2 regions of the Pseudomonas bijieensis genome follow, and region 2 is predicted to be linked to the other one. Evidence: riboswitches for the same ligand, from Rfam matches in the RefSeq annotation. Region 2 holds a riboswitch; the other holds the start of a gene.

Region 1 (11,083 bases), 2.6 Mb from region 2:
GTCATCCGAGATCCAATGTGGGAGCGAGCCTGCTCGCGATGACGGCGGTACAGCCACCTCAAATCCCACAAAGTTCACGCAGCAGCCCAGTATCCAAATGCCGCTCCACCAGATCCGCCAACCGCTCGATGTCCCGCTCGCGCAAGCCGTGGTAGTCCACCGTTTGCACATCCTGCAACCCGGCCCAACGCAACAACGCGCTGCTGGCCTGGGGCGACTCGAACAGCCCGTGCAGGTAGGTGCCGAAAATCTGCCCGTCGAGGCTCTGGGCGCCGTCGCAACGACCGTCCTCTAGGTGCACCGCCGCATGTTCCAAGGCCGGGCCGCTGGTTACGCCGGCATGAATCTCATAGCCACTGACTTCGGCCTCTTCCAACGCCAACCGCCCGCGCACATTGCGCAATTGCTTCTCGTGTTCCAGGGTCGTTTCGAAAGCCAGCAAACCCAACCCGGCACTGGAACCCGCCGCCCCTTCCAGCCCCAGCGGGTCGTGGACGTGCTGGCCGAGCATCTGCAAGCCGCCGCAGATGCCCAGCAACTTGCCGCCGTAGCGTAGGTGACGCTGGATCGCCGTGTCCCAACCGTTGGCGCGCAGATAGGCCAGGTCGCTGCGCACGCTTTTTGAACCGGGCAGGATGATCAGGTCGGCCGGCGGGATGGTTTGGCCGGGGCCGATGAATTGCAGGTCGACCTGGGGGTGCAGGCGCAGCGGATCGAAATCGGTGTGGTTGCTGATGCGCGGCAACACCGGCACCACCACCTTGAGCACTTGCTCGGCCTTGTCGGCCTGGCGTTGGTCGAGGCCGTCCTCGGCTTCCAGGTGCAGGTCCATCACGTACGGCAACACGCCGATCACCGGTTTGCCGGTGCGCGCCTCCAACCAGTCCAGGCCCGGTTGCAGCAAGGCGATGTCGCCGCGAAAACGGTTGATGATGAAGCCCTTGACCCGCGCCTGCTCGCTGGGGGAAAGCAACTCCAGCGTACCGACCAGATGGGCGAACACGCCGCCACGGTTGATATCGGCGATCAGCAGCACCGGGCAGTCCACCGCCTCGGCAAAACCCATGTTGGCGATATCACCGGCGCGCAGATTGATCTCCGCCGGGGAGCCGGCGCCCTCCACCATCACCACCGGATAGGCCGCGCTCAAGCGCGCGTGGGAGGCGAGCACGGCTTGCATCGCGATGGCTTTGTAATCGTGATAGGCCACGGCATTCATGGTGGTGACGGCGCGGCCATGGATGATCACCTGGGCGCCGGTGTCGCTGTTGGGCTTGAGCAGCACCGGGTTCATGTCGGTATGCGGTTCGAGCCCGGCGGCCTGGGCCTGCACGGCTTGGGCGCGGCCAATTTCGCCGCCGTCGGCGGTCACGGCGCTGTTGAGGGCCATGTTCTGCGGCTTGAACGGCACCACGCTCACACCCTGGCGCCTGACCCAGCGGCACAGCGCCGTAACCAAGGTACTTTTGCCAGCATCGGAGGTGGTGCCCTGCACCATCACTGTGGTCATTGAACGTCCTTGGCGTAGGCCTCGAAGGCCTGTTCGAGGCGCAGGAATTCGCCGTCGTCAGCCGGCAGTCCGAAGCGCAGGCTGCCGGTACTGGTGAACAACCGCAGGAGAATGCCGCGATGGGCCATGAAATCGTGAAGCCCCTCGGCGTGCTCGGTGACCAGCCACTGGAACAATCCGCAGCCGCCCTGAGGCTTGAAACCGTGATGCTCGAGCACCAGCGCCAGGCGTTGGCTGGTGGCTTCGCAGCGTTGGCGTTGACGGGCGTGGGCGTCGCTGTCCAGCAAGCACGCCTGGCCCAAGACCCGGGTCGGCCCGCTGACGGCCCATGGCCCGACCTGTTCGGCGAGCAACTTGAGCAAGCGGCGCTCGGCCAAGACAAAACCCAGGCGCACCCCGGCCAGGCCAAAGAACTTGCCAAACGAACGCAGCACGATCAACCCGACCAGATGGGTGTGCGCCGCCAGGCTCAGCGCCGGTGTGATGTCCATGAAGGCTTCATCCACCACCAGCCAGCCACCGCGCTGGGCCAGGCGGGCATGCCAGTCCAGCAAGCGCTCGGGCGCAAGGCTCAGGCCCGTGGGATTGTTCGGATTGACCACCACCAGCACATCGAGGCTGTCGATGAAGAAATCCACCTCCGACGCCAACACTTCGCGCACGATGTAGCCACTGCGGCGCCAGGCTTCGGCATGTTCGGCATAACACGGCGAAAGCACGCCGACCTTGCCGGCCCGACGCAAACGCGGCAACAACTGAATAGCCATCTGCGAACCGGCCACCGGCAGCACATCCAACGCACCGTAGTAATCGCAGGCGGCCTGCTCCAAACCATCATCGGTTTCCGGCAGGCGTGCCCAGGCCCGCTGGGGAATAACCGGGACGTCGAATGGCCAGGGCGCCAGGCCGCTGGACAGGTCGAGCCAATCCGCCTCGGCAATGCCGTATTGCCGGGCCGCGTTGCGCAGGCGTCCACCGTGTTCAAGCATAAAACTCAGCTCCCAGGCAGAGAATCAGCAACCACAACCATACCCCGCGCTGGACCAATTGCCAGCCGCGATCGATGGAGTCGGCACTCGCCGACAAGCCTTCGCCCAAGGGCGGACGTTGGTGCAGTTCGCCGTGATAAACCGCCGCCCCGCCCAGCTCGACGCCCAGCGCGCCGGCACCCGCGGCCATCACCGGCCCGGCGTTGGGGCTGTCCCAGGTTGGGCCTTGGGTGCGCCAGCACTTGAGCGCCAGGCGGGTCTTGCCGAGCAGCGCGTAGGTCAACGCCACCAGGCGCGCCGGGATGTAGTTGAGCACGTCGTCGATCTTCGCCGCCGCCCAGCCAAAGCGTTCGAAGCGTTCATTGCGATAGCCCCACATGGCGTCGAGGGTATTGCTCAAGCGGTACAGCACCACGCCGGGCGCGCCAGCCACGGCGAACCAGAACAGCGCGGCGAACACCGCGTCGCTGCCGTTTTCCAGCACCGATTCGGTGGCGGCGCGGGCCACGGCGGTCTCGTCCAGTTCTGCCGTCTCGCGGCTGACCAGATAGCCGACTCGCAGGCGCGCCTCGTCCAGATCACCACTGCGCAGCGCCCGCGCCACCGGCTCGACATGTTCGCCAAGGCTGCGCAGGCCGAGGGCACAGTACAACGCCAGGATCTCCACCAGCCAACCCACCACAGGCGCCCAGGACAGAGCCGTGGCCAGCAGGGTCAGCGGCACCACGGCGATGATCCACGCCGTCACCCCGTGGCTGCGCCAGCCGCGCCCGCCGGAATTGAAGCGTTGTTCGATGCGATCGGCAAAGCCACCGAACGCCACCAACGGATGCCAGCGCCGGGGCTCGCCCAACAGCGCATCCAGCGCCACCGCAGCGGCACTGAGCAACGCCACACTCATGGGCTCACACCCCAATGGTTTTCATACAGCAGTTCACTGAGCGGACGCGGCTGCGCCCAACCTTCCAGGGCGAGCATTGGCGCCGGATAAAATCCCTCGACCGGGCCCAGACAGAGTACCGCCAGCGGCTTGGCCCCGACGGGCAGGCCCAGCAGGTCGGCCAGGGCCTGGGGTTCGAACAGCGATACCCAGCCCATCCCCAACCCTTCAGCGCGAGAGGCCAGCCACAGATTCTGGATTGCGCAGGACAGCGAGGCCAGGTCCATTTCCGGCAAGGTCCGGCGACCGAAGATGTGCCGCTCGCGATCATCCATCAACGCCGCCACCAGCACTTCGGCGCAATCGTCGATGCCTTCGACCTTGAGCTTCATGAACTCATCGCTGCGCTCGCCCAGGGCCTCGGCGGTGCGGACGCGTTCCTGCTCCACCAGTTGGCGGATCTGCCCACGCAAGGCGCGGTCGCTGATGCGAATGAATCGCCATGGTTGCATCAGGCCGACGCTGGGGGCCTGGTGCGCGGCTTCCAGCAGACGGCGCAGCAGGGCCGGTTCGACCGTGCCGCCGGTGAAGTGACGCATGTCACGACGTTCGGCGATGGCGCGGTAGACCGCTTCGCGTTCGGTCTGGGAGAAAGCGGTATCTGTCATGGCCTCTTCGCGAGCAAGCTCGCTCCCACACTGGCTAGCGCAGCACTTGAGATCACACAATCCCCTGTGGGAGCGAGCCTGCTCGCGATAGCGGTCTCAGGATCAGGCGCAAACAACCCGGCAATCGCCCGCGGATTCGACGGAAAATAAAAATGCACATAGGAAGCCGTCATCCGCCCCTGCCGGAATACCGCCTCCGCTCCTCTCCCGCCATTGGGGCTATGCCCACGGGCAATCGGTTCAACCTCGGTGCTGGTCAGGGAGTGATGATAGGTGTGCCCACGCAGGTTGCCTTCCGGCAAATCCACCGATTGCAGCGCCAGGGCCGCCAGGCGCTTCTGCATCTGCGCATCGCCGGCCAGCAAACCCAGCAGTTCGGCGCGCACGCCGTCGACATCGGTCAATGAATCGAGCAGGTACAACATGCCGCCGCATTCGGCGAGCAACGGTTTGTCGGCGGCATGATGGGCACGGATCGCCGCCAGCATCGCCGTGTTCCGGGCCAGCGCGACGTGGTGCAGTTCCGGATAACCGCCGGGCAGATACAGGCTGTCCGCCTCGGGTAGCTCGCTGTCATGGATCGGCGAAAAGAAGCTCAATTGCGCGCCCATGGCCCGCAGCAGATCAAGGCTTGCGCCATAGGTGAAGGCGAACGCTTCGTCACGGGCCACGGCGATGCGTACCCCAGCGAGCCACGGCTCAACAGCGATCACCTCGGGCGCGGCGAATGCCACCGCTGGCGGCAGCTCTACTTCGCAACTGCCGGCCAAGGCCTCGGCCGCCGCGTCGAGGCGCAGGTCGAGGTCATTCAATTCACGGGCCTGGACCAGGCCGAGATGACGGCTGGGCAATTCGATGCCGGTTTCCCGGGACAACGCGCCGTACCAGCGCAGGCCTTCGGTCAGGCTGCCTTCGAGCAATTGTGCGTGGCGCAGGGTGCCGACGCGGTTGGCCAATACTCCGGCGAATGGCAAGTCCGGCTGATAACGCGCCAGGCCAAGGGCCAGGGCGCCGAAAGTCTGGGCCATGGCCGTGCCGTCGATCACCGCCAGCACCGGCACGCCAAAATGCCGCGCCAGGTCAGCGCTGGACGGGGTACCGTCGAACAGCCCCATCACCCCTTCGATCAGGATCAGGTCTGCTTCAGCGGCGGCCTCCCACAACAGCCGACGGCTCTCCTGCTCGCCGACCATCCACATGTCCAATTGATAGACCGGCGCGCCGCTGGCCCGCTCCAGGATCATCGGGTCGAGGAAGTCCGGGCCGCACTTGAAGACGCGCACCTTGCGTCCCTGGTTGCGATGCAACCGGGCCAGCGCCGCGGTGACGGTGGTCTTGCCTTGTCCCGAGGCCGGAGCGGCGATCAGCACTGCCGGGCAGTGGCGAGCATCACTCACAGTTCGACGCCTTTCTGCGCCTTGATGCCCGCCTGGAACGCATGCTTGATCATGCCCATTTCAGTCACGGTGTCGGCCAGCTCGATCATCTCCGGCTTGGCGCCGCGACCGGTCACCACCACATGCTGCATCGGCGGACGGGCCTGCAGATCGCTCAACACCTGATCGAGGTCGAGGTAACCGTGCTTGAGGGCGATATTGAGCTCATCAAGCACCACCAGGCCAATGGACGGATCGCTGAGCAATTGCCGCGATACGGCCCAGGCAGTTTCAGCGGCGGCGATGTCGCGCTGGCGGTCCTGGGTTTCCCAGGTAAACCCTTCGCCCATCACATGAAAACGTACCTGCTCCGGGAACCGGCGGAAAAACAGCTCTTCACCGGTGCTGTTGCGCCCCTTGATGAACTGCACCACCCCACATTGCATGCCGTGCCCCATGGACCGGGCCAGCATGCCGAACGCCGAGCTGCTCTTGCCTTTGCCGTTACCGGTCAGCACCAGCAGCAAGCCACATTCGTTCGGCGAATTGGCGATGCGCTCGTCGATCACGGCTTTCTTGCGCAGCATGCGCGCCAGGTGGCGTTCGTCGCGATCAGGGGTGTCGGTCATGGGAGCTCTCCGTTGGGATTGGATAACGGCGGGCGGGCACAAAAAAAGACGGCAACAAGCCTGGCATCGCCCACCGTGATGCCGTTGGATGAATCAGGCCGGTCTCCGGGCTCATGAGCGGCGCAATGCCTGGCTGCGCGCCTTCCCATGTCGACGACACAGTGGCATAGGCACAGCGTTGACTCATTTACCGTTGCGGGGGCAGCGCCGGGTTCGTGTGCACTCACCGGCTTCCCTGTTTCACTCTATCGACCGGGGTCATAGAGCACCTGAAACAAGCGGCGAAGGTTAGAGGGTTGGGGGTGGAGCGTCAATTAAAGCCGCCATGGGCCATGCACCAAACATTGGCCCCGATCAATAAAATGACGCCAATCTTGTGCCACGCTACGGCAAGTGATATCAAATAGGCATCATGACCCGATATCACAAGAACAAGAGGGCAAAAACATGCAAGGCATGCTCATCAGCAATCCAAAGCTGGAATTCCTGCGCCCGGTGCTGGAACGCTGGTTTGATTGTATCGACCGCTACAACGCCGTGCGCGGCGATAACGACACCCCGTACTGGTTCGATGAACGGGCCAACCTTGGCCTGTTGTCGGCTGCCGCCTGGATGGCCGAGATGGTCACGCTGCAGAGCGCGCCGACCCGCAAGCAGAATGAAGAAGGCGAACGCAACGTCAGCGCCGATCTGTTCATCGCCGGCGCCGATGAGCGCGCCTTTATCCAAGCCACCCAACGCTGGCCCAAGGTCACCAACCTGAACCTGACCCAACCGCTGTCGGAAGCCACCAGCGACGCCAAACGCATCAGCTACGCCAGCGACCTGAAGCTGGGCTGCCTGTTCGTCTCACCACAAAAGGCCCAGCAAAGCGCCACGCCCGAAGAATTGCAGGACATGGTCGACGACCTGCAGAAGGAGAACACCTGCGCCGTGGCCTGGTACTTCCCTTACGCCTATCGCAAGTTGCGCAACGAAGCCGGGCATTATCACCCAGGCATCGCGGTACTGTTCAAACAGGCCCACGGTTGATTCCTTCAGGAACGATCTGTGGGAGCGAGCAAGCTCGCTCCCACATTGGATTTTCAGCAGATACAACATCCATAGACACCACAGCAATGCCTGACTGACTGCCATATCCACAGTTGAACCATCGCGCGTCTACGCTCCTCTATGAATAACTACATGCATTCATAGGGAAGCCAGCATGCTCAAGCCACCCCATCTCCTGATCGTCGCCCTCGCCGCCGGGCTTGTCGCTTGCGGCGAGTCTTCCACCTTGCAAGTGTCCGATGGCACCGGGCCTGCGCCGAAGCTGCCCGAACCGAACAAGACTCTCGTCCCGACCGTCAACATCGCCGAAGCCATCGGCTGGCCCGAAGGCGCCAAGCCAACCCCAGCCCAGGGCCTGCAAGTGGGCGCGTTCGCTGAAGGGCTGGACCATCCGCGCTGGCTGTATGTGTTGCCCAACGGTGATGTGCTGGTGGCCGAAACCAACGCTCCGCCCAAGCCGGACGACGCCAAGGGCATCCGTGGCTGGGTGATGAAAAAGGTCATGGGCCGCGCCGGCGCCGGAGTGCCAAGCCCCAATCGCATCACACTGTTGCGCGACGCCAATCACGACGGCATCGCCGAAACCCGCACGGTGTTCCTGGAAAACCTCAACTCGCCGTTCGGCATGACCCTGGTGGGCAATGACCTGTACGTGGCCGATACCGACCGACTGATCCGCTTCCCCTACAAGGACGGCGACACGCAAATCAAGGCGCAACCGACCAAGGTTGTCGATCTGCCCGGGGGCACGCTCAACCACCACTGGACCAAGAACGTGATTGCCAGCCGCGATGGCAGCAAGTTGTACGTCACCACGGGCTCGAACAGCAACGTCGCGGAAAATGGCATGGAGGCCGAAGAGGGTCGCGCGGCCATTTGGGAAGTGGACCGTGCCAGCGGCAATCACCGGATCTTCGCCTCGGGCCTGCGCAACCCCAACGGCCTGGCCTGGGAGCCCCGCAGCGGCGCGCTGTGGACGGCGGTGAACGAGCGGGATGAGATCGGCAGCGACCTGGTGCCGGACTACATCACGTCGGTCAAGGACGGCGCATTCTATGGCTGGCCCTACAGCTACTACGGGCAGCACGTCGATACCCGGGTCGAACCGCAGAACCCGACGCTGGTGGCCAAGGCCATCGCCCCGGACTACGCCGTCGGCCCCCACACCGCTTCATTGGGCCTGAGCTTCGCCGAGGGCAGCACCTTGCCCGCACCGTTTACCGAAGGGGCTTTCGTCGGCCAGCATGGCTCCTGGAACCGTAAGCCCCACAGTGGTTACAAAGTGATTTTCGTACCGTTCAACGGCGGCAAGCCAGTAGGGCAACCGGTGGATGTGTTGACCGGTTTCCTGAATGCCGACGAAAAAGCCCAGGGCCGGCCAGTGGGCGTGGTGATCGATAAGCAGGGCGGGTTGTTGGTGGCGGATGATGTGGGGAACAAGATTTGGCGGGTGTCAGGCAAATAAGGCCGACACACCCTTGTGAGCGCCGCCCGAACTGTGGGAGCAAGGCTTGCCCGCGATGGAAGCGATGCGGTCTGTCAGAGATCGAGGCGCCTGTTTCGCGAGCAAGCTTTGCTCCCACAGATCAGGGCAACAACAACTCAGGGATTACGCGCCAGATGCTCCGGCTGCAACACCCGCTTGGCGCTCAGGTAGGCCTTCTGCCAATAAGCCTTGGACAGGCTATCGAGCTTGACCGTACCGCCAGTGGCCGGCGCATGAACAAAACGCCCCTCGCCCACATAGATCCCGGCGTGGCTGACCTGGGAGCCGCCGTTGGTGGCAAAGAAAATCAGGTCGCCAGTCTGCAAGGCTTCCTTGCCGACATCGGGAGCACGCATGCCGATCATTTCGCGGGTTGAGCGCGGCAAGGAAATGCCAGCGGCGTCGCGGTAGACATAACCAATCAGGCCACTGCAATCAAAACCCGAATCCGGTGTGTTACCCCCCCAACGGTACGGCGTCCCCACCAGGCCCAGCGCTCGGAAGAGCACATCTTCGGCGGCCGGGGAAAAGGATTGCGAGGGGGCAAAGACCACCGGTGCCGGCGGCGGTGTACGGCTGGCACACGCACTGAGCAGCGCGGCGAGGAACATGAGAGCGAGGCGGGCCGACGTCGACATATGCAGAACAATCCTGATCTGGATGCGGCTTTTCTGCCGTGGGCATGAAAACGAATCCGCCTGCGTAGTACGCAGGCGGATTGCCATCAATCAATGATCAAGGATTCTAGCGACTATGTGGCAAACTTCAAGTAAGACTTTAAGTTTGCCTTACAAACTGTGTGCTTACTTGCGAGCAGTCATCACAGTCGGTGCCATGGCGAGGGCGCGCTTGGCTTCGATGAAGGTCTTGCTCCAGTAGCTGTCGCCCAGGCTGTCGATCCGCACGCCACCGCTGCGGCGGCTGCTGGAATGGATGAACTGGTTGTCACCCAGGTAGATACCGGCGTGACTGACGCGACCACGACGACCGTTGGTGCTGAAGAACAGCAGGTCACCGGGCTCCAACTGGTTGCGTGCTACCAGTGGGGCGTTCACGTTGATCATTTCACGGGTGGAGCGCGGCAGGTTCATGCCGGCTTCTTCGCGGAACAGGTAACCGATGAAACCGCTGCAATCGAAGCCGGCTTCAGAGGTCCCGCCAAAACGGTAGCGAGTACCGATCAACGACATGCCGCGTTCCAGGATGCTGTCGGCCAGTACTGGAAGCTGGTAAGGCTTGCTGCCGGCGAAGGCTGCGAGCTCTTTGTCGGAGGCCATTTCTTCCTGGAACGCAACGGAGGAAGACTGGGCGGTAACGGAGTTCTTGACCTGTGGTTGTTGCTCTTGCTGGGACACTGGAGAGTGGGCAGCGCAACCGAACAACAGGGTAACGAGTGCGAGAGGCACGAGGGGTGCGAAGCGATTTAGCATGGGCACGACCGTGGCTGAAGTAGTAAAGATGGCGAGACTATGCCTTCTATCAACCTCATTTGCAAATTCAATCGATGCAAATGTGACTTCTCGGTTTTACGTTTACATCTAAGCGCTTAAGCCCATTTTGAATCTCACGAGGCCTGCAACCCAGCAGGGCCGCGGGTTTCGCCGTGTCCAAAGCAGGCTAAGAGCCACTAGTTGGAAAGGTTCTACCAACCCAAGGTTTCTTTCAAAAAAGGAATAGTCAGCTTGCGCTGGGCCTGGAGTGAGGCCTGGTCGAGGCGTTCGAGCAGCTCGAACAATGCACTCATGCTGCGGGTGCCACGGGTGAGGATGAAATGCCCGACTTCGTCGGTCAGGTGCAGGCCACGTCGGGAAGCGCGCAACTGCAAGGCACGGAGCTTGTCTTCGTCGGACAGCGGGCGCATCTGGAAAATCAGCGCCAGGGTGAGACGGGACTTGAGGTCCGCCAGCTTCACTGGCAGCTCCCGCGGTGACGTCGATGCGGCGATCAGCAAGCGTCGACCACTGTCGCGCAACCGATTGAACAGATGAAACAGCGCCTCTTCCCAATCAGCCTTGCCGGCCACGGCCTGGAGATCGTCCAGGCAAACCAGTTCGTACTGTTCCAGGTTGTCGAGGATTTCCACGCCGCGATCGAGCAACTCGGCCAACGGCAGGTACACCGCAGGTTCGCCCAATTGCTCGAAGCGCAGGCAAGCCGCCTGCAACAAGTGCGTGCGCCCTACCCCATCCTTGCCCCACAGGTAAATCAGGCTCTCGGTCCAGCCGGCGTCGGCTTCGCAAAGCCGCTCGACATAGCCGAGTGCAGCGGCATTGGCGCCTGGGTAGTAGTTGATAAAGGTGGCGTCATCACGCAGACGCACACCTAGGGGCAGCTGAATCGGTTTCATGCTGACTGAACAGTTCCCAAGGAACCGTTAGTGGCCTCTGTGTAAAGTGCGCAAAGTTTATACCCGTGACGCGGACCGCACAATGCGCCGGACCACGAGCAAAATCAAAGGTTTGCAGCGGCAAGGGCGCGGAGCGTCAGTTTCC
Region 2 (11,083 bases):
TGATGATCCGTCCGTCCAACTCCGGCAAGGCAATGTGCATCGCCAGGTCCCGCGGGCCCAGGCCCTGTTCGCTGGCGCGCCAGCCGGGTTCGTTGTCCTGGGCACAGATCGCCTGGATCACCGGGATGTTGCGGCGAAACGGCCGCAGGTGCGGCGCTTCAGGGCTGGATTGGGCGAAACCGGTGGTGTTGAGAATCACGCCGGCTTCGACCTCATCCAGCCAATCTTCCACCAGCGCGAGGCAACCGGGTTCCTTGAGGCTGGCCACGGCAATCGGCAACGGATTGAGCCCCGCCCCTTGCAGGCGCTGGCAGAACACGTCGATGAACGCGGTGTTAGCCGCTTGCAGGTGGGAGCGATAGAACAGCACCGCCGCCACCGGTAGATCGGCCTGCCAGTCGGCTTGCCAATCGCCGAGGCTGGCGTTGGTGTTTGCGGGGTGATAGATCGCCGTGCGCGGCAGGGTTTGCGGTTCCCCCCACGGATAATCGCGGCCGAACCATAGGCTGCCCAGGTTGTGAAACAGGTCCAGGGCATTGCCCAACCCGCCCTGGCGCAAGAACTGCCAGAGCCGGTCGCGATCCTCGATGGGCACGTTGCTCAGGTCGCTGAGTTCCGGGTCCGGGCGATCGTCCCCCGGTACCAGGATCAGCTTCACCCCACGCCCGGCCAGCTCCATCAGGCGCTCGATGCCGTAGCGCCAATAGCCGATACCGCCGTGCAGCGACAACAGGATGACCTTGGCGTGGCGCAGTACATCCTCGAAGTACAGGTCCACCGAGGCGTGGTTCTGCACCTGCATCGGGTTGGCGAGACGAAACTCCGGGTAATCGTCCGGCAATTGCCTGGCCGCCTCGGCCAGCAGCGCCAGGCTGGAGTCGCCGCTGCACAGGATCACCAGTTCAGCGGGGGTTTGCCCCAGGTCGGCAATGTTGTCGTCCGATACAAAGCCGCCGGGCTGGGTCCTGAGCAGGTGCATGGCTTAGGCGCTGAGGGCGGCGCGCAACTGCGCTTCAAGCAGCGCGGCATCGAGCGCCTGGCCGATCAGCACCAGCCGGGTGACCCGCGCTTCGTCGGCGCCCCACTGGCGGTCGAAATGCTTGTCGAACCGCGTACCAACGCCTTGGATCAGCAAGCGCATCGGCTTGTTCGGGATCGCCGCGAAACCCTTGACCCGCAGCACGCCGTGCTGGACCACCAGTTGCGTCAGCGCGTCCAGCAACAGGCTTTCGTCGGCCTGGGGCAACTCGATGGAAATGGAATCGAAGGCGTCATGATCATGGTCGTCATCGTCACCATCGTGGTGATGGTCGTGATGGCTGTGGCGGCCGTCGATGTGCTCTTCGGAACCGGCGCCCAGGCCGATCAGCACGTCCAGCGGCAGGCGACCGCTGCTGGCTTCGATGACCTTGACCGCCGGCGGCAGCTCTTCGGCCACTTCCAGGCGGACTTTGGCCAGGTCTTCCGGACTGATCAGGTCGGCTTTGTTGAGGATCACCAGGTCGGCGCTGGCCAGTTGATCGGCGAACAGCTCGTGCAACGGTGATTCGTGGTCCAGGTTCGGATCGAGTTTGCGCTGGGCATCGACCTGGTCAGGGAAGGCAGCGAAGGTACCAGCGGCCACGGCCGGGCTGTCGACCACCGTGATTACCGCATCGACGGTGCAAGCGCTGCGGATTTCCGGCCATTGAAAGGCCTGGACCAACGGCTTGGGCAGGGCCAGGCCGGAGGTTTCGATGAGGATGTGGTCGAGATCGCCGCGCCGGGCCACAAGTTCGCGCATCACCGGGAAGAACTCTTCCTGCACGGTGCAGCACAGGCAGCCGTTGGCCAGTTCGTAAACGCGGCCGTTGGCTTCTTCTTCGGTGCAACCGATGGAGCACTGCTTGAGGATCTCGCCGTCGATGCCCAGCTCGCCGAACTCGTTGACGATCACAGCGATGCGGCGGCCCTGGGCGTTGTCGAGCATGTGCCGCAGCAAGGTGGTTTTGCCCGAGCCGAGGAAACCGGTGACGATGGTGACGGGAAGTTTGGCCAGTGTTTTCATCCGATGCCCCTTGGCAAAGTGGCGGGCAAACGGGACGACAACCGCAGGCAAGGCACGCGCGGAAGATTTCGCCACCGGATCACCCCGCCCGGTTGTAGTGAGAATCTGTGTCGAGGCAGGTCTCCTGGCTGACGGCGGGCCAGTCATTGACTGGCGATTGCTGCGCCTTCCCGTGCGCCTGTTGTAATGGGCATGCACAGTGGCCTTGCAGAAACAGCACCGTTCACAGTTGCGGGGGCAGCCGCGGCTTGGACCGCGTTCCCTTCTTAGCTTCGGCACAGGCCGAAGAACCTCGAAGGCGCAAGGCTACGCAGGGTGTGGGGGGCGGGTCAATCTCCAGAGCGTTCTGCGGTGCATGGGCTGCCGTCATCGCGAGCAGGCTCGCTCCCACAGTTGATCTTTGTTGAACATAACTGTTGTGTCCGACGCGATTCATTGTGGGAGCGAGCCTGCTCGCGATGGGTTCAACTCGATGTCAATCTGGAAACCCCTGCCAATTGACGCCCCGCCCCCGCCCATGCTCTCCTGTGCGCCTAGTTTTGGGTGCCCTTCACAGGGTGAAACGGGAAACCGGTGAATCGTGTGCTTTACTTCAAAGCCACGTCAGTCCGGTGCTGCCCCCGCAACGGTAAGCGAGCGAAGCGTCTGAACCACTGTGTCTTTCGACATGGGAAGGTGACGCTTGCAGGCCAGGCACAAGCCCGGCCCCTCGCAAGCCCGGAGACCGGCCCATGACTCATGCATCAACAAACCCGCGGTGGGCGGGCGCTGTTCGAACCTTGGCGGGCTTTCGCCCGGGGTTTCATTGCGCTCGTATCACCCACTGAACAAGAACAGAGGGAAGCGCCATGTCGACTATCAGCAGCACCGCCCGCACCGCCAGCAGCACCACCACCCTGAGCCAACGCCTGAGCGCTGCGATCTTCGCCTCGATCCTGGGTGCCGGCCTGGTCTATTTCGCCGGTTTCTCCCACATCGAAGCGGTGCACAACGCGGCCCACGACACCCGCCACAGCGCCGCCTTCCCGTGCCATTGAGAACCGACGACATGATCAAGCGTATCGCGCAGACCGCCGGTTTCAGCGGCTTGCTGGCCGCCCTGCTGCTGACCCTGCTGCAAAGTTTCTGGGTATCGCCGCTGATTCTCCAGGCGGAAACCTTCGAGAAGGCCCCGGCGACCGAGGTCCATGAACACGCCGACGGCGTGGCTCACACCCATGATGCCGAGGCCTGGGAACCGGAAGATGGCTGGCAGCGCGTGCTGTCCACCACCGGCGGCAACCTGGTGGTCGCGGTGGGTTTTGCCCTGATGCTGGCGGGCCTGTACACCTTGCGCGCCCCGACTCGCACCTCCCAGGGCCTGCTCTGGGGCCTGGCCGGTTATGCCACCTTTGTCCTCGCGCCGACCCTCGGCCTGCCGCCGGAACTGCCTGGTACGGCGGCGGCCGATTTGGCCAAGCGGCAGATGTGGTGGATCGGCACCGCGGCGTCCACGGCGGTGGGCATTGCCTTGGTCGCCTTCGGTCGGCATTGGCTGCTCAAGGTGCTGGGGGTGGCGACGTTGCTGGTGCCCCACGTCATTGGTGCGCCGCAGCCCGAAGTCCACTCGATGCTGGCGCCCGAAGCGCTTGAGAGCCAGTTCAAGATTGCCTCGCAGTTGACCAACGTCGCGTTCTGGCTGGCCCTGGGCCTGATCAGCGCCTGGCTGTTTCGCCGCGATAGCCAAGCCCACCACGACGCATGACCACCGCGCCGATCCTGGTGATCGGCCTGGGCTGCCAGCGCGGCTGCCCGGCCAGTACGCTGCGGGCCTTGCTCGATGAGGCGTTGCTGGCCCACGGCATCGCACTTGATCAAGTGCAGGCCCTGGCGAGTATCGACCTCAAGCGTGACGAACCGGGCCTACTGGAACTGGCCGGGCAACTGGCACTGCCACTGACGTGCTTCAGCGCCGAGCAGTTGGCCGGTTACCAGGGGCGACTCAGTCACCGCTCGGAGATCGCCTTCGAGCGGACCGGTTGCTACGGCATCGCTGAAAGCGCCGCCCTGGCCCTGGCCGACCAATTGGGCGCCACGTCCGCAACGCTGCTGATCGCTCGCCAAAAAGGCCCCAAGAGCACGTTGGCATTGGCGGTTGTGGAGTAAATCCCGATAATCCGCCCCCAGGATCATGAGCGATTTTCATCTGGGCAACGCTCACCCACCTTCTACAGGAGCCGGTCATGACCGTTTACTTCATCGGCGCCGGCCCCGGCGACCCGGACCTCATCACAGTCAAAGGCCAACGACTGATCCGCAACTGCGCGGTGATCATCTACGCCGGCTCCCTGGTGCCGACGGCCGTGCTCGAAGGTCATTGTGCAGAACAGGTGATCAACAGCGCCGAGCTGCACCTGGAACAGATCATCGAATTGATCAAGAGCGCCCATCTCAAGGGCCAGGACGTGGCCCGGGTGCATTCCGGCGATCCGAGCCTGTACGGCGCCATCGGTGAGCAGATTCGTTGCCTGCGGGAACTGGACATCCCTTTCGAGATCATCCCTGGCGTCACCGCGACCTCAGCCTGCGCCGCCCTGCTGGGCGCCGAACTGACCTTGCCGGACATCTCCCAAAGCCTGATCCTCACCCGCTACGCAGACAAAAGCCCGATGCCTGCTGGGGAAGAACTCAGCAGCCTGGCGCAGCACGGGGCGACCATGGCGATTCACCTGGGGGTCAATCATCTGGAAAAGATCGTCAGTGAACTGCTGCCCCACTACGGCGCCGATTGTCCAATCGCGGTGATTCACCGGGCCACTTGGCCGGATCAGGATTGGGTGCTGGGGACGCTGGCCGATATCGCCGAGAAGGTTCAGGCCAAGGGTTTTCGCCGTACGGCGCTGATTCTGGTGGGGCGCGTGCTGGGTAATGAGGTGTTCAGCGAATCGTCGCTGTACCGCGCCGGACATGCGCATCTCTACAGGCCCTGACTCGATCAGCAAGAGCCAACCGGGATCCCCTGTGGGAGCGAGCTTGCTCGCGATAGCGGTGGATCAGCCAGCAGCGATGTTGAATGTGCCGACGCCTTCGCGAGCAAGCTCGCTCCCACAGGGATTGGCGGCGGTCGGATCTGCGCCCATAAAAAAACGGTGCTCACGGGCACCGTTTTTTATATCCGCAGCGAACACCTATCAGTAGTAGGCGTTTTCTTTCTGCGTATGGTCGGTCACGTCGCGCACGCCCTTGAGCTCTGGAATGCGCTCGAGCAAGGTGCGCTCGATGCCTTCCTTCAAGGTCACGTCAGCCTGGCCGCAGCCCTGGCAGCCGCCGCCGAACTGGAGCACGGCGATGCCGTCTTCCACCACGTCGATCAGCGAAACCTGGCCGCCGTGGCTGGCCAGCCCCGGGTTGATTTCGGTTTGCAGGTAGTAATTGATGCGCTCGTTGACCGGGCTGTCGGCATTGACCATCGGCACCTTGGCGTTCGGCGCCTTGATGGTCAACTGGCCGCCCATGCGGTCGGTGGCGTAATCGACCACCGCATCGTCCAGGAACGCTTCGCTGAACGAGTCGATGTACGCGGTGAAGCTCTTGAGCCCCAGCGCGGTGTCTTCGGCTTTCTCTTCCCCCGGCTTGCAGTAGGCAATGCACGTCTCAGCGTACTGGGTGCCGGGCTGGGTGATGAAGATGCGGATCCCGATACCCGGGGTGTTCTGCTTGGACAGCAGGTCGGCCAGGTAATCGTGGGCGGCATCGGTAATCGTAATAGCGGTCATGGGAACTCCTCGCAGGCTTGCCCGCAGTTTACGCCAATCGACGCGCCGGACAAAGTCCCAGTATTTTTGTCGGGAAAGCAGCCAGCGGCGACGGGTTCCGTCGCCGGGCCTCCCGATCAGAGGTTCTGGTAGCGATTCATGTCCAGCACGCCGCTTTCCACCGGCTCCGTCTCCTGGATGTACTGGTTCAGGTCATGGAAGTAGTACCAGAACTGCGGGTGGCTGCGGCGAATGCCCCAGCGCTCGACAATCCGCTCGAACGCCGGCGCATCCTGGGCGTTTTCCATGGCATCGACGAACGTCGGCACTTGCCCGGCGGGGATGTTGAAGATGAAATTCGGGTAGCTGCTGAGCACGCCCGGATAGACCGTCAGCGTGTCCAGACCCGGCTGGTAGCGTGCCTCCTCGCCCAGCAGGAACGCCACGTTGCTGTGGGCACGGTTGCGCAGCAGGCTGTAGACCTCACGATGGCCGCTGGCGGTTTCGATGCGCAGCAGGGTCGCTTCCGGCAGTTGGTCGATCACCTTGAGCCCCGCCGCCGGGCGCGACACCAGCCGACTGAGGGCCTGCTCGGCGTTTTGCAACGTCGGATCGATGTTCGGCCGCGAGCAGTAGGCGCCGTCGCAACGGTTGATCGGATCGGGCCGCGCATTCAGGTCGCCATAACGGGCCAGCAGTTGCCGGGCGAAATCGCGCTTGGGGTCGCGTTCGTCGAGCTTGAGGGCGGTCGGCTTGTCGTCGTCGATGGACTCATAATCGAGCCACATCTTGAACTTGCCGCCGGCCTGATACCAGTCGTCGAGATAGCCTTCCCGGGAGTCGGCCGGCATCAGGCGCAGGAAATTCTGCTCCGCGCCGTTGCGGATCAGGTCGAAATACAAGCGGGTCTGGGCCTGGTGGGAGACGTTGCCGAACACATCGAAATTCACTGCCAACTGGTAATAGGTACGCTCCAGCAACGGGAAATCGAACAGCCACATCGTCTGCGGCACCTCCCCGATCAACCCCTTGGTGACCGAAGCACTGTCGAAATGCCGGAAAATGCTCAACAGCGCATTGTCATTGCCAGCCCATAGCGTCGACCAGCTCGGCGCCGGAAGCTCGGCGTAATTGTCGCGGCGCAAGGCTTCGTACTCGTTGCGTTTGTCCCGGTAGTCGAGCCAGAGGCTGAGGACGCTGCCCACGTCATCGTTCTGCCCCGGCATCGCCAGCAACGGCGTGGCCTGGCCGCGGTAGTTCGGGTCGGTGATGTACAGGTCGTGTTCGGGAGCCTGGAACAGCGCCCAGAAATTGTCACGGATTACGTCCGTGGCGATCTGTCCCCGGCACACCGGTCCGCGAATGAAGGTGCGCACGAAATACTCGGCGTTATCGAGCATGAACTGGTAGCGGGCCTGCGCCGGAATCGCTTCAAACGTGGAAAACGGATTGGCCCGGCGCTCCGGCCCATAGCCCGGCAAGGCGCTGACCTGCCATTTGCCGCTGTAGAACAGGCTCTTGATCCGCGCCATCTTCGCCGCGCTCAAGCCATAGGTGATGTGGGTCTTGTGCACGATCACCCCTTGCACCGGCCAGAGCCGGTAATAGATGCGGGTGCCGGGATCGTCGTTCGGACGGCGGGTGTTGATCAGGTCGATGGGCTGGCCGGTGGGCGTGCGCGAACGCACCCATTGAAAGAAATGCCCCGGTTCGCCGTCCTTGAAATAGATATGCGCCAGAAACCAGTGCTCGAACAGCCAACGGCCCACCAGGCTCTCCCGGGCACCCGGGGCGTTGAGCAGGTTTTCCCATTGCACCACTTGCAAGGCTTCGGCGGCGCTCGGGGCCAGGGCCTGCTGATCGATGGGAGCGCCGGCGGCCAGCCAGCGCTGCAGGGTCTGGTATTGCTGGTCGGTCAGGCCGGTGACGGCCAAGGGCATGCCTTCCCTGGGATGGGCGCCTGCGTATTCGTCGAATTGATCCGGCAGCGCACAGCTGTTTTCCCGATTGAGGCCCAGCACGATGTCTTCCGGCAGCTTGGCGTTGGGCTGCAGCGGCGTGCGGTGGCCCAACTCCAGCATGCGTGCCATCAGGGCCGCCTGGCTGCCTTGGGCGTCGAGCACCGAATAGAAGCCCTTGCGCTGCCAGGCGCGCTGCCCGGAGGCGTCATAGAACAAACGGGTCGGATCGGCAGCCTGACGGCGCTCGCCGTCATACACCGACAGCTTGCTCGCCCCCCGTGCCGCGCCTTCGCCGCTGCCCAGGTTCAACTGGCAGGCGGAATCGTAGCAGGCATGGCAGGCCACGCATTTTTCCGTGAAGATCGGCTGGATGTCGCGTGTGTAGGAGATCGCGGGAGCGGGACTCCCGGCGGCTGCGGCAATAGACAACAGCAGCAACAGACTGCCGAATAAGACGCGGTACGGCATGTCTCGGGTCCCTAAGAGATAGTCCGGCGATTCTACCGGGCCAGCATCGCCTTGCAAACATGAGCGATATTCATGCAAAACCCCATCATGATCAAATCCTGCACAGGTTTGCTATCATCCCGGCCTTCGTAATGGTCTTTTTTTCCAGGTAGTCCTATGTCCGATCGCAGCGCTCGCCTTTATCTTCTCCAGCAAGCCCTCAAGGAACGCATCCTGATCCTCGACGGCGGCATGGGCACGATGATCCAGAGCTACAAGCTGGAAGAACAGGACTATCGCGGCAAGCGTTTTGCCGACTGGCCGAGCGACGTCAAGGGCAACAACGATTTGCTGGTGCTCAGCCGTCCCGACGTGATCGGCGCCATCGAAAAAGCCTACCTGGATGCCGGCGCCGACATCCTGGAAACCAACACCTTCAACGCCACCCAGGTGTCCCAGGCCGACTACGGCATGCAGGGCCTGGCCTACGAGCTGAACCTGGAAGGCGCGCGCCTGGCCCGCAAGGTGGCCGACGCCAAGACCCTGGAAACCCCGGACAAACCGCGCTTCGTCGCCGGCGTGCTCGGCCCGACCAGCCGCACCTGCTCGCTGTCGCCGGACGTGAACAACCCCGGCTACCGCAACGTGACCTTCGACGAACTGGTGGAGAACTACACCGAGGCCACCAAGGGCCTGATCGAAGGCGGCGCCGACCTGATCCTGATCGAAACCATTTTCGACACACTGAACGCCAAGGCGGCGATTTTCGCCGTACAAGGGGTCTACGAAGAGTTGGGCGTTGAGTTGCCGATCATGATCTCCGGCACCATCACCGACGCCTCCGGCCGCACCCTCTCCGGGCAGACCACCGAAGCGTTCTGGAACTCCGTGGCCCACGCCAAGCCAATCTCCGTGGGCTTGAACTGCGCCCTGGGCGCCAGCGAATTGCGCCCGTACCTCGAAGAGCTGTCGAACAAGGCCAGCACCCATGTCTCGGCCCACCCGAACGCCGGCCTGCCCAATGAGTTCGGTGAATACGATGAGTTACCCGCCCAGACCGCCAAAGTCATCGAGGAATTCGCCCAAAGCGGTTTCCTGAACATCGTCGGCGGCTGCTGCGGCACCACCCCGGCGCACATCGAAGCCATCGCCAAGGCCGTGGCCGGCTATGCACCGCGACAGATTCCGGAGATCCCCCGGGCCTGCCGCCTGTCGGGCCTGGAACCGTTCACCATCGATCGCAGTTCGCTGTTCGTCAACGTCGGCGAGCGGACCAACATCACCGGTTCCGCCAAGTTCGCCCGGCTGATTCGCGAGGACAACTACACCGAAGCCCTGGAAGTGGCCCTGCAACAGGTCGAGGCCGGCGCCCAGGTGATCGACATCAACATGGACGAGGGCATGCTCGATTCGAAGAAGGCCATGGTGACCTTCCTCAATCTGATTGCCGGCGAACCGGACATTTCCCGCGTGCCGATCATGATCGACTCGTCGAAATGGGAAGTGATCGAGGCCGGCCTCAAGTGCATCCAGGGCAAGGGCATCGTCAACTCCATCAGCATGAAGGAAGGCGTCGAGCAGTTCATCCATCACGCCAAGCTGTGCAAGCGCTACGGCGCCGCCGTGGTGGTGATGGCCTTCGACGAAGCCGGCCAGGCCGATACCGAGGCACGCAAGAAGGAAATCTGCAAGCGCTCCTACGACATCCTGGTCAACGAAGTCGGCTTCCCGCCGGAAGACATCATCTTCGACCCGAACATCTTCGCCGTCGCCACCGGTATCGAAGAGCACAACAACTATGCCGTGGACTTCATCAACGCCTGCGCCTACATCCGCGATGAGCTGCCCTACGCGCTGACCTCCGGTGGCGTGTCCAATGTGTCGTTCTCGTTCCGCGGCAACAATCCGGTGCGCGAGGCGATCCACTCGGTGTTCCTGCTCTATGCGATCCGCGCGGGCCTGACCATGGGCATCGTCAACGCCGGCCAACTGGAGATCTACGACCAGATCCCGGTGGAGTTGCGCGACGCCGTGGAAGACGTGATCCTCAACCGTACCCCCGAAGGCACCGACGCCCTGCTCGCCATCGCCGACAAGTACAAGGGTGACGGCAGCGTCAAGGAAGCGGAAACCGAGGAGTGGCGCGGCTGGGAGGTGAACAAGCGCCTGGAACATGCGCTGGTCAAGGGCATCACCACCCACATCGTTGAAGATACCGAGGAATCGCGACTGTCTTTCGCCCGGCCGATCGAGGTCATCGAAGGCCCGCTGATGGCCGGCATGAACATCGTCGGCGACCTGTTTGGCGCCGGCAAAATGTTCCTGCCCCAGGTGGTCAAGTCCGCCCGGGTGATGAAGCAGGCCGTGGCCCACCTGATCCCGTTCATCGAGGCGGAAAAAGGCGATAAGCCGGAGGCCAAGGGCAAGATCCTCATGGCCACGGTCAAGGGCGACGTCCATGACATCGGCAAGAACATCGTCGGCGTGGTGCTCGGTTGCAACGGCTATGACATCGTCGACCTGGGCGTGATGGTTCCGGCGGAGAAGATCCTGCAGGTAGCCAAGGAGCAGAAGTGCGACATCATCGGCCTGTCCGGCCTGATCACCCCGTCCCTGGATGAGATGGTGCATGTGGCGCGGGAGATGCAGCGCCAGGACTTCCACCTGCCCTTGATGATCGGCGGCGCGACGACGTCCAAGGCCCACACGGCGGTGAAAATCGAGCCCAAGTACAGCAACGACGCAGTGATCTACGTCACCGACGCCTCCCGCGCCGTGGGCGTGGCGACCCAATTGCTGTCCAAGGAACTCAAGCCGGCATTCGTCGAGAAGACCCGCCTGGACTACATGGACGTGCGCGAACGCACGGCCAACCGCAGCGCCCGCACCGAACG

The links. A riboswitch is a leader RNA that binds a small molecule or an ion and turns the genes downstream of it on or off. The one in region 2 is predicted to bind cobalamin.
Region 1: linked by a shared signal. The riboswitch ahead of cobO (cob(I)yrinic acid a,c-diamide adenosyltransferase) and the one ahead of GN234_RS07360 (CbtB domain-containing protein) in region 2 are both predicted to bind cobalamin.

What each region holds. Positions count from the first base shown of each region.
Region 1 covers NZ_CP048810.1:5,843,996-5,855,078, reverse strand. The annotation lists gene GN234_RS25900 (cobyric acid synthase) at 59-1,510, opposite strand; gene cobD (threonine-phosphate decarboxylase CobD) at 1,507-2,499, opposite strand; gene cbiB (adenosylcobinamide-phosphate synthase CbiB) at 2,492-3,400, opposite strand; gene bluB (5,6-dimethylbenzimidazole synthase) at 3,397-4,047, opposite strand; gene GN234_RS25880 (cobyrinate a,c-diamide synthase) at 4,044-5,444, opposite strand; gene cobO (cob(I)yrinic acid a,c-diamide adenosyltransferase) at 5,441-6,052, opposite strand; cobalamin riboswitch at 6,132-6,340, opposite strand; gene GN234_RS25870 (hypothetical protein) at 6,500-7,084, shown strand; gene GN234_RS25865 (PQQ-dependent sugar dehydrogenase) at 7,260-8,570, shown strand; gene GN234_RS25860 (C40 family peptidase) at 8,708-9,229, opposite strand; gene GN234_RS25855 (C40 family peptidase) at 9,395-10,021, opposite strand; gene hda (DnaA regulatory inactivator Hda) at 10,234-10,938, opposite strand.
Region 2 covers NZ_CP048810.1:1,747,800-1,758,882, forward strand. The annotation lists gene cobN (cobaltochelatase subunit CobN) at 1-979, opposite strand, end outside; gene cobW (cobalamin biosynthesis protein CobW) at 983-2,047, opposite strand; cobalamin riboswitch at 2,145-2,357, opposite strand; cobalamin riboswitch at 2,572-2,794, shown strand; gene GN234_RS07360 (CbtB domain-containing protein) at 2,896-3,084, shown strand; gene GN234_RS07365 (CbtA family protein) at 3,096-3,791, shown strand; gene GN234_RS07370 (cobalamin biosynthesis protein) at 3,788-4,192, shown strand; gene cobM (precorrin-4 C(11)-methyltransferase) at 4,270-5,016, shown strand; gene nfuA (Fe-S biogenesis protein NfuA) at 5,218-5,802, opposite strand; gene GN234_RS07385 (fatty acid cis/trans isomerase) at 5,919-8,210, opposite strand; gene metH (methionine synthase) at 8,367-11,083, shown strand, end outside.